Regions from separate parts of the Neobacillus sp. plas4 genome, predicted to be linked through region 2. Evidence: predicted binding sites of a transcription regulator. Region 2 holds the regulator's gene; each other region holds the start of a gene.
What was found. Region 2 encodes Rex, which represses fermentation and respiration genes when NADH is low (regulators of the CRP and FNR family bind a similar motif). Its sites were predicted from a motif close to TTGTGAAATATTTCACAA; they were not measured.
Positions count from the first base shown of each region.

Region 1 (4,216 bases), 2.2 Mb from region 2:
TTTTCACCAAGTTGTTAAGCCGTTTGCGAATACAGTAAAGGAACTTACAGTTGAATGGAGTGCTTTGATGAAAAATTGGTTAGCCGTCAGTCCTCAAAAGCACATCCATTTAAAACAAATCGATTCCACTTCAGAACATATGGAGCAATTATCGATACAGGCGTTTTTTCCTAAAACCAGTCGTTCAAGATTTTTAAATGCAAATCGAACCGTTGAATTTTTTCTATTAGAAGTTATAAAGGAATTAGAATGAGAAAAGCGGAAGCGCCCTCGGACCAAGCCAAAGTGCAGCTTGGTCCTGCGATGATTATTCGAAGTAGCTTTCCATAGTGTTCAGCGGCGTATGGCCTCCTCGAAAAAGCTAACGCTTTTTCTTCGTGCGAAGCCCATGCTGCCGAGGCCTTCCTTGTGGAGCGCTCCAACTGTGATAAAGGAAACACGAAGAGCGTTAGCGATTCGATGTTGACTTATCGTAGGTAGGTAAAAATCCTGAAGGGATTTTTACTCGCGGAGAGTGAAGGACACTAGCCGCTAGGGCGCTGGAGCTAGACAGTAATAAAAAAGAGATGCATTTCTGCATCTCCTTTGGAGTTTTTCTAGCTGTATTGTATCCTTTTATGCATTTTCGATGAGGGAGTCTTCATTAAAATCGTCAGGAATCATAGCGCCCTGAGCTTCGAGTTCGCGAACAACGAGACGGTATTCCTTAATGTCAATCTCATTGTGAATATAAGCCTTCTTAGCAAAATCCAATAATGCGTTAACGTCATCGGTGTTGTAGTCCCGACTTTGATTAAATTTGCTTTTAAGTGAGCGTATGACCATATGTAACTCCTCCTTCATCATTTTTTTAATAGTACCATGAAAATAAGGAATTCCTAGTTTTTAAAATATTTAAACTTTAGACAAAATTCTCGTGATTTTGACATTGAAATTTATTTCGTTTTATGCACCATTTCCTCATTTTAACCATAGTGTGTAGTGATGAAAACGCGGAGGAGATGTTTGCCCATGTTTGGTAAAAATAGATCAAATCATTTTATAAATCATGGATACTCGGGGCAAATGAATTACAGGAGACCGATATATGATTCAGCGAATTATCAAGTGTTTCCTCGTAATCAGCCAAATCCTTACCAAGCAGTGCAAGGTATGGAATGGCACCCATATCAACAACAAAACCCTTACTATCAGCAGCCTTATCCACAATCATATCAATCATATGAACCGGCCTATCATCCTGTGGGAATACCTCAGCAAGTGCCAAAATCAACTGGTCAATATTCTCCTAAAGATGCACAATTTCTCTTTCAAAATCCACTGCAACCCAAAGAAGAAATGGGACCAAATCACTACATGCCGCAAATGAATGATTACTCTATCATGAACCCTTATCCGAAACCAAATGCAATGCTAAAGCACCCTGGGGGAATACAATCGATTATGAATTCATTTAAATCACAAGATGGCACAGTGGACGTAAATAAGATGGTAAATACGGCGGGGCAAGTGGTTAATGCAGTAACACAGGTATCCTCATTGGTGAAGGGGCTCGGAGGAATTTTTAAAGCATAAAAAAGTAGAAAGACGGCATAAAAGCCGTCTTTCTTATTGGTATTTGTCGAAATTTTTTTGTTCGAGCATTTTTATTTTATGATTTAATCCTCAATATTTATCGTTTTCCCTCTTATGATTGGAATTCGTATGTTGAGTAACCCATCTCGATAGGAGGCTTTAACCATTTTTTCATTAATCACGATAGGTAATGGGATTGTTCGTGACAGCCTTTGCTGTGAAACTCTTTTTTGAAAAAGGTGGTTGTTTAGATCCTCTTTTGTTTCAATTTCTTGATTTTCGATGGAGATGTTTACTTGATTAGGTAAAATATTTAGTTGTATTTGCTCCTTTTTAACTCCAGGCAGCTCCGCGGAAATAATATACTCATCTGCGGTTTCCCGTACTTGGACAGGAAAAGCTCCCGCAGGAAACGGACTATTAAAAAATTCATCAATTGATTTTAGAAATCCTTTAACTGGTTTTTCATGAATGAAGTCATTCATAGTTCTAAGTAAATCCCGAAAATTTTCAGGTTTTTCCTTATTATTGTTATTTTGGCCACTCGGAGGCATGGATGACATAATGCTTTCCCTCTCTTTCCGAATTTTCTCACCATATCATATGCTCTTACCCCCTTTTGGTGCGCGTCATAAAAATGAGATAAAGTTATGAACCTTTTATAACAACTCTATGACTTGTGACAAATATCACATGAATATTTTTATAGGATTTGTATCCTTAAGCAGTAAATAAAAGGAAGGAGGAAGAATCATGTTCTGTAATCAATGTGAACAAACTCCATCAGGAGGATGTACAGTGGTGGGGGTTTGTGGAAAAGACGAAACGATTTCAAGTTTGCAGGATACCATTATCTATGGGTTGAAAGGAATTGCTGCATACCGGACTCATGCCAATCAATTAGGGTATAGTGATTCATTTGTGGATACGACCACACAAGAAGCACTTTATATGACGCTAACAAATTCCAATTTTAATGTTCAAGAACATATTGAAATGGCGATGAAAGTGGGGCAGGCAACAGTTCGGGTGATGGAAATGCTTGATGAGGCTCATACGAAGCGGCTGGGTATTCCTGAGCCAATTCGCGTAAGCCAAAACAAAATAGAAGGAAAAAGTATTGTGGTCTCTGGACATAACTTGTTTGCTCTTGAAGAATTATTAAAGCAAACAGAGGGTAAGGGAATTAATATTTATACGCATTCTGAAATGCTGCCAGCCCACGGATATCCAGCATTGAAAAAATATACTCACTTAAAGGGAAATATCGGAAAAGCATGGTATGACCAACGCCGTCTTTTTGAAAATTTCCCAGGAGCGATTTTGGAAACAACAAATTGTGTAATGCCAATTAAAGGTACATATGCTGATAGAATGTTCAGTTATGAAGTAGCTGGTCTTGAGAATGTTCAAAAAATAATGAATGATGATTTTTCACCATTAATCGAAAGAGCACTTGAACTACCAGAAGCCAATATTCATTCAGAAGAAACTCTGCTCACAGGTTTTCACCATGAAACTGTTCTTGGCCTAGCACCAGAAGTAATTGAAGCTGTAAAAGCAGGGAAAATTAAGCGCTTCTTTGTGATTGCAGGCTGTGACGCACCTGGAAATGGGGGAGATTATTATCGTGAACTTGCAACATCACTCCCACAGGAAACGGTAATTTTGACCACGTCATGCGGGAAATTCCGTTTTAACGCTGTGGACTACGGTGTTGTTCCCGGGACAAACATCCCTCGTTATATTGACTTAGGACAATGTAATAACTCAGGATCTACGGTAAAGATAGCGATGGCACTAGCAGAGGCATTTGGCTGCGAAATCAATGAACTTCCTGTAAGTATCGTCTTATCCTGGTTTGAGCAAAAAGCAGTAGCCATCCTTTTAGGATTATTCAGTTTAGGAATTCAAGATATACGTATTGGACCAAAGCCCCCTGAATTCATCTCTGAAGGTGTTTTGCAGGTTCTCCAAGACACATTTAACTTAAAATTAATCGGTAACGCACAAGAAGACATGGCGGATATGCTTCAGCTAACTAAAGCATAGAGAACAGAAAAACCGCAGCACCCAATGTGCTGCAGTTTTAAATTAAATTAATTTCCTCCATGAGGATTTCAATATCAAGTATCATATCCCCACGATCATCCACTTCAATCAATTTATCTTTTTTCATTTTTGTCAGTGTCCTGCTGATGGTTTCCCTCGTTGTGCCAATCATACTGGCAAGATCACGATTGGTAAATTCAGATTTCAACAGAATCGTTCCATCTTCTAATTCCTTGCCATGTTTCTGAGCAAGGCGAATTAAAAGTTTAATAATTTGCTCGTATGTATTGTTTAAAATTTGTTCTTCTAGTCGGTTTTGTAAATCAACGATCTTTTCACCTAATACCTTAAATACCTTAATACATAACTCAGGGTACTCAATCAGAACACTTTCAAATTTAGAAATAGGAACTGCGATAAGTGTTGATGGTTCAAGAACTTCAGCATAAGCCGGGTAATCACCCTTTCTAAAAAAGCCAACATGTGGAAACATTTCGCCCTTTTTCATAATGGCGACAATTTGTTCCTTGCCGTGGATATCACTTTTGTACACCTTGATTTTTCCATCATAAATAAAATATACATTTTC
Region 1 is NZ_CM170152.1:4,176,044-4,180,259, reverse strand. Features, by position in the region: gene AC2TFD_RS20980 (DUF1798 family protein) at 1-253, shown strand, start outside; gene yppF (YppF family protein) at 616-825, opposite strand; gene AC2TFD_RS20970 (YppG family protein) at 1,012-1,575, shown strand; gene AC2TFD_RS20965 (Hsp20/alpha crystallin family protein) at 1,659-2,138, opposite strand; gene hcp (hydroxylamine reductase) at 2,329-3,627, shown strand; gene AC2TFD_RS20955 (Crp/Fnr family transcriptional regulator) at 3,665-4,216, opposite strand, start outside.
Region 1: hcp (hydroxylamine reductase) is a predicted target of Rex. The motif match lies at 2,253-2,270, and genes of this name have one in related genera.

Region 2 (4,216 bases):
TATCAATATCAAGGTGGTTTGTCGGTTCATCCAGGATTAAAATATCAGGCTTTGATAAAAGCAGTTTTCCTAACGCTAAACGCGTCTTTTGCCCGCCGCTTAGGCTGGAAATCATTAATGAGCTATCGTGAAAATTTAATCCATGTAAGATGGAGCGAATATCTGCTTCATATTGATAGCCGCCTTGTTCCTTGAATTTCACTTGCAGCTCGTCATATTCTTTTAGAATGCGCTCATAGCTGCTTGTATTCTCGATAGCAGCAGGGTCTGACATCTGCACCTCTAGTTGCCTGATGGCGGCTTCCATACGTCTTAATGATTCAAATACGGACAGCATTTCATCCCAAATTGATAAATGTGATTCTAAACCGGTATTCTGAGCTAAATAACCAATACTTACACCCTTTGGCTTAATAATCTCCCCGCCATCATGGGATAAATGCCCGGCAATGATTTTCAATAATGTCGATTTACCAGCACCGTTTCGTCCCACAAGTGCCACACGATCACGGGTTTGTAATTCTAGTTTTATATTCGATAAAATAAGGTCTGCACCATAGTATTTTGCTAATTGATTAACCTGTAATAATATCATTGTTTTCACCTCAATTACTCTAATAAGTGTACCTCATTCGGGGATTGTCGGCAATAAACTGCCTTGTTGTTGGGGAAAGTAAGGGGATAATCAAACATAAAATCATGTAATTTTTTATCATGAGTTCAAAGTTTCACAGACAAATTGTGAAAAATATAGTATGATTTTTGGTGGGAGGATACTGTTTATGTCTGAATTTACTCATTTTAACGAAGAAGGAAGAGCGAAGATGGTGGATATTAGCGATAAGCCAGAAACCACTCGTACGGCACTTGCTCATTCCAGCATTACTGTTAGTAAAGAAATTTACGAAAAAATAACCAATAATGAAATGAAAAAAGGCGATGTTCTTGCAGTAGCTCAAGTTGCTGCGGTAATGGCAGCAAAAAAGACGTGGGATATCATCCCGATGTGCCATCCTATTCCTTTGACGGGGGTAAATATATCTTTCTCATGGAAAAAGGAACATGATATGGCTTTTACATTAAATATTGCAGCTTCTGTCAAAACAAAAGGAAATACAGGTGTGGAAATGGAAGCGTTAACAGCTGCTTCCACATGTGCTTTAACCGTTTATGATATGTGTAAGGCAGTGGATAAAGGTATGGTAATTGGAAAGACCTATTTGGTTGAAAAAACCGGAGGGAAAAACGGAGATTTCCATAGAACGGAATCAGTAAGGTAACAATTATTAACTATAGGGGGTGGGAGAATATGAGTAATGAAACAATGAAAATACCACAAGCGACAGCAAAGCGGCTGCCCTTATATTATCGATTCTTAAAGAATCTACATTCCTCCGGTAAACAGAGGGTATCGTCAGCAGAACTAAGTGAGGCAGTAAAGGTAGATTCGGCAACCATTCGCAGAGACTTTTCCTACTTTGGTGCCTTAGGGAAAAAGGGATATGGCTATAATGTCAATTATTTATTAACATTTTTCCGGAAAACGCTGGACCAAGATGAATTAACAAAAGTAGCTCTAATAGGTGTTGGTAATCTCGGTACAGCATTTTTAAATTATAACTTTTTAAAAAATAATAATACAAGAATTGAATGTGCCTTTGATGTCGATCCAAACAAGATGGGAACAACTATCCGGGATGTTCCCATCTATCCGATGGATGATTTAGAAGAGTACTTAAAGAATGATGATATTCATGTAGCCATTCTAACAGTGCCAGCACCTGTGGCGCAGATGATTACCGACCGCCTGGTAAATTCAAATATAAAGGCGATATTAAATTTTACACCTGCAAGATTAAATGTACCTCCATCTATTCGCGTGCACCATATAGACTTAGCAGTTGAACTGCAATCTCTAATCTATTTCCTAAAGCACTATCCAACTGATGATACAGAAGAATAAGAGTAAAGACCTTTTCAGCAGCCGAAAAGGTCTTTTTTTGTCGATAAGAAATAGAGAGTGTGAACTTTACTAGCGTAACAGTGTTATGTTACACTGTATTTGGAAAGGGGTTATAAAGATGAATGAGGAGTTAATTTCAAAAAAAGATTTATTAGACTTGACCGGAATCTCTTATGGACAATTATATAGATGGAAAAGAAAAGACTTAATACCAGAAGATTGGTTTATTCGCAAATCAACGTTTACCGGACAGGAGACCTTTTTTCCTAAACAAAAGATTTTAGAGAGAATTGATAAAATTCAAACGATGAAAGAAAATCTATCCTTAGATGAATTGGCAGATATGTTTTCCCCAAATGTAAGCGATATAAAACTTGAAGCAGATGAATTAGTGAGACGTAACATTGTTTCTCGTCCAGTAATGGATTTCTATCTGGAAAATGAAAAGGGAAATCTTTCGTTTCATTTTTCAAGGATCCTGGAAGTATTTATTTTAGAAAAGCTGCTGCAGTCAGGAGAAATTAATTTGGATGAAGGGAAAATGCTCTTGCAGGTATTGATTGAAAACAGGGATCAAATCAAGCAAAAAAGAACGGACTTGGTGATGACGAGAAAATTAGGGGTTACACAATGCCTATTGCTAATGAATACGGAAGGATACCATTTTGATTCAGGAACGAAACTGGTTTCACATATTTCAATAAATGCATGTATGGAAGAAATCAAAGCGAGATTCGTATAAAGGGGAATGAACGATGGAAACGAAAAAACGAGGAGACCTCATCATCAATGGGCTTGGGTCATCTAATGGGGGACAATTTGAACGTGTTACCTTAAATGGTAAAGGAACGATTAATACTGATGTAGAATGTACCCAGTTTGAATGCAGTGGATTAGGGACAGTAAATGGGAATGTGGCAGCCGCTACAGCAAAGATTAGCGGGAATGGGAAAATAAACGGATCAATAGAAGGAGAATTCCTTTCGATTGATGGCACTGCAAAGGTTAAAAATCATGTGGCTGTAAAAAATTTAAAGGTATCAGGGAAAGCTTCTGTTGGCGGAAAAATCAAATGTGATGAGATAAAAATAAAAGGTAGAATGACGGTGGGAGAAGATTGTGAAGCGGAAACCTTTAAGGCAGAATCACAATTTACAATAGGCGGTTTGTTAAATGCTGATCTGATCGACATCACGATTTTTGCTGAGTGCAGAGCAAAAGAGATTGGCGGTCAAACGATTCTTATTAGACAAAAATCGCCATTTTTTTGTTTATTAAAAGCGTTCATTCCAACCCAACTAGAAACAGAATTAATTGAAGGCGATAGGATTGAAATCGAAAATACGAAGGCTGCTGTTGTCCGAGGAAACAACGTTACGATAGGTCCGAATTGCCTTATTGGTGTTGTAGAATATTCGGGAGAATTTTCGATGGATGAAAAAGCAGTGGTCAAAGAAGTCCGAAAGGCTTAAGGGGGGAAGAGAAATGGCAAAAATGCAAAATTTAACGATTAAAGGGTCTGGCAGTTATCCTGGCGGTCAATATGACAAAATCAGCATTCGAGGAGAAGGCACGATTGTGAATGATATCGAATGCTCCGTTATTCATGTGTATGGAACAAGTGAGGCATTAGAAAGTGTTAAAACAGGGTCGATCAAAGTGTACGGCGAGGCAGAGGTAAAAGGGGATTTACAGTCCGATGAAACGCTGATTATGGGATCAATGGAGGTTGGCGGCCGAGCTGGTTTAAAAAGAATTAAAATCCTTGGGATGCTGGAAGTGGGCGAGGATTTAACGGGAGAAGAAGCGAATATAAAAGGCAGTATATCTGTAAACGGAGACGTCGAATATGAAACCTTTGAATCAACAGGAGGGTTTGAAATCAAAGGTCTTCTTAATGCCGATAAGATAAAAATTTCATTGCGTTTTGGGCAAAGTTCAGCGGAGGAAATTGGCGGAGGGGTCATAAGTGTTAAGAAAAAAAGTTCTTTTCTTCCTTTTAGCAAAGATACAGGAACTCTAACCGCTAAAGTTATCGAAGGTGATGACATTTACCTGGAAAATACAAAAGCTGACATCGTTCGCGGTAAACGAGTAAAAATCGGCACTGGCTGCCAAATTGGGACAGTGGAGTATACGACGGAATTAGCACATGATCAAAGTTCCACGGTTAAAACAAAGATAAAGCTTTAGAGGAAGGGCTTTGTTAAAGACTGATGTGGGGTATTTTTCGAAAATAATTTATGAAGGACA
Region 2 is NZ_CM170152.1:288,715-292,930, forward strand. Features, by position in the region: gene AC2TFD_RS01535 (ABC-F family ATP-binding cassette domain-containing protein) at 1-595, opposite strand, end outside; gene moaC (cyclic pyranopterin monophosphate synthase MoaC) at 783-1,280, shown strand; gene AC2TFD_RS01545 (redox-sensing transcriptional repressor Rex) at 1,310-1,963, shown strand; gene AC2TFD_RS01550 (YhbD family protein) at 2,082-2,705, shown strand; gene AC2TFD_RS01555 (bactofilin family protein) at 2,719-3,435, shown strand; gene AC2TFD_RS01560 (cytoplasmic protein) at 3,449-4,156, shown strand.

Region 3 (4,216 bases), 2.0 Mb from region 2:
TTTATTGGCTATGTTTCCGACGAACAAAGAAATACTTTGCTAGTTAACAGTGAAATTGCCGTCTTTCCAAGCTTGTATGAGCCCTTTGGAATTGTGGCTCTAGAAGCAATGATTCTAGGTATACCCACGATTGTTTCAGAAACTGGCGGGCTAAAAGGAATTGTTAAGCATTCAAAGTCTGGTTTGCTTATGATTCCAGGAAATGCGGACAGCCTCCTAACAAATATTGACTTTTTGCTGCAAAATCCAGAAAATGCAAAAGAGATTGGTGCAAAAGGTAAACAAATTGTTAAAAGTTTATATGGCTGGAAACGAATTGCTTCGCAAACCGTTACCGTGATGGAAGACACTCTTATAAATAAGCGGGCAAATTTGAATGAAACGACAAGAAAATAAGATTTATGCAAGTATTAAATAATCTATAACTGTACTTTTAATGTCTAGCTCCAGCGCCTAGGGTCTCGGGCCATCAGCTTGTCTAGTTACGGCTCCTTGGGACTCGAGTCATAAGCCACCCCCTGAAGAAGGCAAAGAGCGCCTTCTTGCAGGGTTCGTCTTATGCCTTCGTCCCAGGACAGTCGCCTCCACATTTCAGACAATCCGTCAAGAAGGTTAAAGAGCAACCTTCTCGCCGGCTCGGCTTATGCCTGTCGCCCCTGTGCACTAAGGAAAGCTCCTTAGAATAATCCTCGCAGGAACAAGCTGCGCTTGTTCCGAAGGCACTTTTGCTTTTCTTTAAAAACACACTAGCATTTCCCTTTGAAAAGTGATATTATAGAAAAGTCGTATGAACGAACTAGCTTAATCGTTTGGAGGGAAATTGACATGCGTGTAAATATTACGTTAGCTTGCACTGAGTGTGGAGATCGTAACTATATTTCAACAAAAAATAAAAGAAACAATCCTGACCGTCTTGAGCTTAAGAAATATTGCCCAAGAGAAAAGCGTACAACAGCACATCGCGAAACAAAATAAGCAGTAGGGCTTCCTGCTGCTTTTTTTGTTGTGAAAAAATAGGGAGAATACGATTATTATGAATGAAAAAAATAGGATCCGAAAAAAAATGAAGGATAAACTTTCCTCACTTTCAAAACCATTTTATGAACATTATTCGTATGAAATTGCCAAAACTCTATTTAAACATGAAGACTGGACCGAGGCCAAAGTAATTGGGATTACAGTTTCGAAGGAACCAGAAGTCGATACCTATCAAATTATCCGAAGAGCTTGGGAGACAGGCAAAGAGGTTGTTGCTCCGAAGTGTGATCCTAAGGAAAAGGGATTATCCTTCCACAAAATAACGGAATTTTCGCAACTAGAATCTATTTTTTATGGGCTATTTGAACCCAAAATAGAACAGACGATAGAAGTGAAACCTGAGGATATCGATCTTCTATTCGTGCCTGGCTTAGCGTATACCAGAGAAGGATTTCGGCTGGGTTTTGGCGGTGGTTACTATGATCGGTTTTTAACCCGATATGATGGGAAAACAATTTCTCTCGCTTTTCATTTTCAAGTTATTCCGCAAATTCCAACCGAAAAGCATGATATACCAGTCTCAAAAATTATCACAAATAATGAGGTAATTCATATAAAATGACTCAAACGATTATTCTTGTCGCAATCATTGTTTTAGGTGGTTTTGCAGGTTATAAAGAAAGGTCATTAAGTGGTAATGGTGCTATTGCTGCTGTTATGGTTGGAATAGCAGTCTATTTTGGATTTGGTATAAAAGGACTTTTCATTCTGGGAGTTTTCTTTGCCACATCTAGCTTTTGGTCAAAATATAAAAGTTCCGCAAAAAAAGAAATTGAAGAAAAATTAGCAAAAGGGTCGACACGAGATTGGCGCCAGGTTATGGCCAATGGCGGTGGTGCTGCATTGTTAAGTGTTTTTTACTACTTCCAGCAAGACATAATTTGGCTGATTGGATTTCTTGTTTGTCTAGCTAGTTCTAATTCAGATACATGGGCCTCGGAAATTGGCACCCTTAGTAAAAGTAAGCCTATTTACATACGTACATTAAAAAGAATTGAAAAAGGAACCTCTGGTGCAGTCAGCTGGCTGGGCACTACGGCGGCGATACTAGGGTCAATGCTAATAGCTTTGACAGGCACACTGCTGTTTCATTTGGAGTTTTTCCATTTCCTTCTTATTTTCCTGTTTGGTTTCTTTGGTAATATCATTGATACGATATTTGGAGCCTTTTATCAACAAGTATATAGTTGCAGGAATTGTGGAATCGAAACAGAGAAGAGGATCCATTGTGGTATACCTGCAAAAAGAATAAAAGGCTATCAATTAGTGGATAATGATATGGTAAATTTATTATCTGGATTAATCGCTGCTCTGTTCGCAATGATAGTTATTTATTTAGTAACAAAATAGATGTAAGATAACGATTTCACTGGGAATTATATACTGATAAAAGCTTGTAAAGTAATGTACAATTAAATTGTAATCAGGTTAACCTTTATTAAATAGTAAAAACACTACTCTTTCTGAGGAGGCATTATCATCGTAAAAGTGAATAGAGTTGTCCTTGTTGGAACAGGTTTTGTAGGCTCAAGTTACGCCTTTGCATTATTAAATCAGGGAATAACAGAAGAACTGGTATTAGTGGATTTAAACGAATCAAAAGCTGAAGGAGATGCGATGGATTTAAATCACGGCCTGCCTTTTGCTCCTTCTAGAACAAAGATTTGGTATGGCAGCTATGCAGATTGTGACCAAGCTGATCTTGTTGTCATTACGGCAGGTGCAAACCAAAAACCAGGGGAAACACGTCTCGACCTAGTTGAAAAGAACACCGTTATATTTAAGGGTATCGTTGAACAAATCATGGCTAGTGGCTTTGATGGGATATTCCTAGTCGCAACAAATCCAGTTGATATTTTAACTTATGCAGTCTGGAAATTTTCAGGGTTGCCAAAAGAGAGGGTAATTGGTTCAGGGACCATTTTAGATACGGCGCGTTTCCGCTTTTTACTTGGGCAATATTATGATGTCGACACCCGGAATGTTCATGCCTATATTATTGGGGAACACGGTGACACGGAACTTCCAGTTTGGAGCCATGCTGACATTGCTGGAATGAAAATATCCGAATGGACCAATAAACATGAAACAAACCAAGAAGATTTAGACCAAATATTTATTAATGTACGAGATGCAGCTTATCATATTATCGAGCGAAAAGGTGCCACGTATTATGGAATTGCAATGGGTCTCGTTCGTTTAACAAAAGCAATTTTACGAAATGAAAATTCAGTTTTAACCGTTTCAGCCTATTTAGATGGAGAATATGGTCATAAGGATGTTTATATAGGTGTACCTGCAGTGGTCAATCGCAGTGGTATCAGAGAAGTAGTTGAACTTGATTTGAACAAAAAAGAAAAGGAAAAATTCACTCACTCAGTCAATGTACTGAAAGAAATAATGGACCCTGTGTTAAGCAAGTACTAAAAAAGTAGGGATAAAAAATGACTCCTATTCACAGAATATGGATAGGAGGGATGATAATGTCTCGTATGTTGACATCCATATTTATGATAGGGTCAATTGGATATTTTGCCTACCGTTTCAGATATCGGATTATTAATCTTTTACTCAGGTCTGGCTGGATGCGCCGCCTTGCAGTAAGTTCGGTCATGAGTTTTCCAGGTGTAAAAGGTAAAATGATGCAGACGGTATTTGGAAGACCTGCAGAAAGACCATCTGAATGGTGAAAGCCTCAGATGGTCTTTTTTTATTGGAAATATGCGCTTGTTCGTAACATGTTATCCTTTATTAGGATTGATTATCGTTTATAATGTAATAAACTAGTGAGAATATTGACTAGCAGTTTAAAAGAAAGTAGTGGGGGTATTGAACGTTAAAGAGGATTATTTATTTTGGAAATTAGCTCATTTCTTTATTTCGGGGCAAGGCTACCGAATTATTCAATTATTTGAAAATCAAAAAGAATTATGGCTGGAAAAACTCGAGAATAAAAAAGCCCCAATCATTCGTTTGTTACGACAGGATTTAGACTGGAGCAATTCCATGCAGCGAGATATAGAATTTACAGCCTCGAATGGTGAAAAGGTTCGAAAACAGATTGGCCGGAGTGAACTTTCAGTTGTGAATATTTATATCAGTCAATTTCCTCCTGTAGATGATTACGAGTTTCGGCTGCAACATCCATTTATCTTTCCACAGGGAAAAAAAACGATTG
Region 3 is NZ_CM170152.1:4,411,546-4,415,761, reverse strand. Features, by position in the region: gene AC2TFD_RS22280 (glycosyltransferase family 4 protein) at 1-396, shown strand, start outside; gene rpmG (50S ribosomal protein L33) at 826-975, shown strand; gene AC2TFD_RS22270 (5-formyltetrahydrofolate cyclo-ligase) at 1,034-1,600, shown strand; gene AC2TFD_RS22265 (DUF92 domain-containing protein) at 1,597-2,388, shown strand; gene AC2TFD_RS22260 (L-lactate dehydrogenase) at 2,515-3,465, shown strand; gene AC2TFD_RS22255 (hypothetical protein) at 3,522-3,728, shown strand; gene AC2TFD_RS22250 (rhomboid family intramembrane serine protease) at 3,859-4,216, shown strand, end outside.
Region 3: AC2TFD_RS22260 (L-lactate dehydrogenase) is a predicted target of Rex. The motif match lies at 2,433-2,450, and genes of this name have one in related genera.

Region 4 (4,216 bases), 3.0 Mb from region 2:
TACGGTAGAATAACGACCGTCTGCCCCGATTGTAACCTTACTTGAAATATGGATTTCTTCCCCATTTTGTATCGCCTTAACACCCGTATAGAATCCTTTTTCATCCTGAATTAATTCTTTAACAGTCGTGTTAAATAGCAATTGGAAATTTTGATTTCCCTCAGATTCTTGGATGATTGCCGTTAATAAATGGGCTTGTGGTACGTGAATTCCGACATGGTCTTCATGGGTACCGGGCGTAATACTGTTCACGATATTTCTTCCAGAGAAGTATTCTACCTTCTTCATTTTAAGAATTCCGAGTTCTTCTATTTTATTAAATAAATGATGTTCTTTTAAGATCGCTTCTGTTTCACCGTTAATATGCTCGCCTCTGAATTGTCTGTTAACCCCGGTAGAACGTTCTATAATAATGGTTAATATTCCGTTTTTAGCCAATAAATGTCCGAGTAAAGTCCCTGCAGGTCCGCCGCCAACGATACAAACATCTGCTTGTAGGTTCATGTTAGAGCCACCTTCTACTATTATTTTGTTTTTTTGAATATATTTCGTTTTGAAAAAAGTTTCATAATACGAAAAAAAGTTAAGTATAGAGTAACAAAGTTAAGAGAAATAATCAATTCATTTATTTTTAGAAATAGACAATTGTACCTATTTTAAAGGATAATAAAATCCATTTAAAATTATATATTTAGTAAATTCTTTGTAAATTATAATTCAGAAAGTTTGAAATTTTTTAAAGAGGCTGTTAAGAAATGTTAAGAAATCGAAAATTCAATCTTTTTTTCTTCCGCAGCTTGTATGATAAGCCTGTAGTACAAATCATGCAAGAAATCAAGGAGGATTATGAAAATGAAAAATTTTAAAACATGGTTAGTTGCTTTGATGTCAGCATTGATGTTACTTGGAGTTGCCACTGGGTGTAGTGATACAACAAATACAGATGATCCAGAAACTGAAGAAACGGAACAAAACGAAGAAAGTACTGAAGAAGGTACTGAAGATACTGAAGAATAGGTATAGATGCAACATAAAACAAGGCGGTGCCAGCCGTCTTGTTTTTTTCTTTTGTTTATTTATGTCTGACCTGTATACCAGAGTGAAGATTAACCTTAACCCTGCCTCTAATTTTCCGACCATTTTTAAGCTTATCTCTAAGCGAAGAAACAATAATTGAGCTACCCAACCAGAACAGCAGTCCTAATACGATACTTAATCCCCAATTACCACTAACTTGTAAAACCGTCCACACCGTTGCTACACAGAAAACGCCGCCCACCATTCCAAACACAGAACCATTTGCAATTTTTGCAGCCTTTTTCGATCCAGAAGCAATCCCCATCATCAACACCGCTGTAATCATCACTGCTGGAAAGGCAGCAAAGATTCCTGCTAAGATTTTCCATGGAGATAAGACCGTTATTAAATAGCTGATCATCACGGCTGCTCCACCGAGAGTGAAGCGAATAAGCAAATCTTTATACATATCTAGCACACTTCCCTTAGTATGTTGTAATAATAACCACAGCCATTGAAACGACTAGCCAGAACCCCATAGCTTGTGCCAGACCTCGTTTCCATCCTTGCCTTGGCAGGAGATATCCAGCTAGAATGGCTACGAGGATATTGATGCCCATTCCGACAATCGCACCTTTAGATAATAAAATGGAATGAGAAACTAAATCTTCTCCACTAAAATCCAAACCGACCGTTAATAAAGCTGCTAAGTACACAGCAGGAAAAGCAGCAAAAATACCTCCAGCCTTTTCACCTAAATTCCTGGCAACAAGTGTTGAAACAACTACTGCTCCTCCTCCTAAAACAAACCTAAGGAGTAATGCACCTATTGATATATCTGCCATGCCTTTCACCTCTGATATTTAGTATTCTAAGCTGATCCATCTACCCTCTTATAAAAATGTGAAGCATTTCACATAACTAAGTTAATAAGTTTATTCTACCTCATTTATTCCTCATAACATGTGAACATTTCGTTACTTTTTTTAAAGCGTTACCATTCGAAAGCAAAAGAAAAACCCGTATTTTCGGGTTTTGATTAGCTTTAATAGCCTCTTTTAGTATCAACTTTATTTTTTAGCGGCTTGTTTGCTTCAATATTCTTAAGTGTATTAATGAAACAAGCTGCCCCTTCATTGGGGGTGGTAACAGCCGATATATGAGGAGTTATGAAAACTCTAGGGTGTCTCCATAATGGATTATTTTCAAGCAATGGTTCTTGTGAAAAAACATCAAGGACAGCATAACTAATATGATTCCCAGATAAAGCTTTTAATAAAGCACCTTCATCCACCGAAGCACCTCTTCCGACATTAATAAATCCCGCACTTTTTAATTGACAAAAGATTATGTCGTTAAATATTTTTTCAGTTTTTTCCGTAAGTGGCAAGGTATTAATGATATAGTTCATTTCACTTAAACGTGAAGTATGAAAATCTAATTTCATGACCTCTTTGAAATTGGCCTTTTCCTGCCCGCTTAAGGAAACACCGAAAACGTCAACCCCTAATCCTGAAAAAACCTTCGCTATCATTTGACCAATTTCGCCTGTCCCATATACAAGAACTTTTTGATCACCTACTAATTTCGGCGTATGCTGCTTCCAACTTTTTAGTTGTTGTTGATTTTGAAAAACATCATGTAATTGTAAATCCTTTAAGATGTAGCTTAAACAATACTCCGCAATCCTTTGTCCAAAAGAACAAATGGTTCTAGTTAGTAAAACTGCTTCATTCCAGTCTTTCTTATATAAAAAACGGTCAACCCCTGCACCAAGAGAATGAACCCATTTTAAATGGCTGTAATCATAGTCTGCTTTTAGGTTGAAAGAAACCAGTGCATCTGCCCAACTCAAATCACTTTGTGAAAATTCATTTTCAGGGATAAAGCGAAAAGTCTTATCCGTAACTTCCTTTTCTATTACTATTTGAAGGTCTTTATACATGGGACTAACTACTAAAATTTTTGTTATGTTCATTTTTTTCCTCTTTTTTTAAAATTTCAAAATAACTTACCCTTTAGGCACGTCAAGTGCTTGATAAGCAGCCTGATATTTTCCTCCATCGGCTACTTCTGAATGATACAAAGCCTTTAGGGCAAAGTTTTTTTCTAATTGGTGCTCATCAATCAATTCTTTTAAATGCTTCTGCAGGTCTTTATTTTCTTTTACTAACTGTTTCATTTGTGTTTTAAAATACTTCATTGATAGAATTCTCCTTTCTTTTTACTTTTTGGAACGAAACAACATTTATAAAAAATAAGGACGATTATAGTAAAATAAATCGTCCTTCTAAGAAACATTACTTTAACGCCTGGCTAACCTTTAGCTTCTTCCCTTTAACGGTTGTATTCTCCATCGCCTGGATTACTATTGAGCCTTTACCATTAAGGATGTCTACATATGTTAAATTGTCCTGAATGGTGATGATGCCAATATCGTCGGCGGTAACTCCAGGAATATTTGAGATTGTACCAACGAAATCCACTGCGCGAAGCTTTTTCTTTTTGCCGCCGCTAAAGTGAAGCTTGGTAATATCTTTATTGATCCGAGCGGTTTTATTATTTCTAACCACTCTGCGACCGCTTATTTTTTCTTCAAATGCCGCTTTTCCACTTGTCACCACTTCCTGCTTCGGAACGTCCATTGCCGGGATTTCAAACCCAATATACCTTTCGATTGCCTTAAGGAATTTCCCCTCATATGGTGTTGCAAAGGTAATCGCTTTTCCTTGATTACCTGCTCTGCCAGTTCTTCCCGTACGGTGAACATAGCCTTCTTTTTCCATTGGCACATCATAATTAATGATTAATGACACGTTATCAATATCGATTCCCCGAGCAGCCACATCCGTTGCAACTAAATAACGGAAATTCCCAGCTTTAAAACCATCCATAACCGCGAACCGGTCTTCTTGATCTAGTCCGCCATGGAGTCTTTCACAAGTATAATTGTCGTTTTCCAATTCGGCATAGACACTCTCAACATTTTCTTTTGTTCGGCAGAAAATAATACAGCTATCTGGATTTTCAACAACTGTTACATCTTTAAGTAGTGAAATCTTATCATCTTCCTTTACTTCAATGACAGCATGTTCAATAGTATTTGTTGTTACACCATCGGCAGCTATCTCAATCGGAATGGGATTTTTCATGTATTGATGACAGAGGTTGTCCACATCCTTCGGTAAGGTGGCAGAAA
Region 4 is NZ_CM170152.1:3,376,049-3,380,264, forward strand. Features, by position in the region: gene AC2TFD_RS16750 (FAD-dependent monooxygenase) at 1-504, opposite strand, end outside; gene AC2TFD_RS16755 (hypothetical protein) at 853-1,017, shown strand; gene AC2TFD_RS16760 (DUF3147 family protein) at 1,073-1,486, opposite strand; gene AC2TFD_RS16765 (DUF3147 family protein) at 1,503-1,862, opposite strand; gene AC2TFD_RS16770 (D-2-hydroxyacid dehydrogenase) at 2,063-2,995, opposite strand; gene AC2TFD_RS16775 (hypothetical protein) at 3,029-3,220, opposite strand; gene AC2TFD_RS16780 (DEAD/DEAH box helicase) at 3,318-4,216, opposite strand, start outside.
Region 4: AC2TFD_RS16765 (DUF3147 family protein) is a predicted target of Rex. The motif match lies at 1,919-1,936, and genes of this name have one in related genera.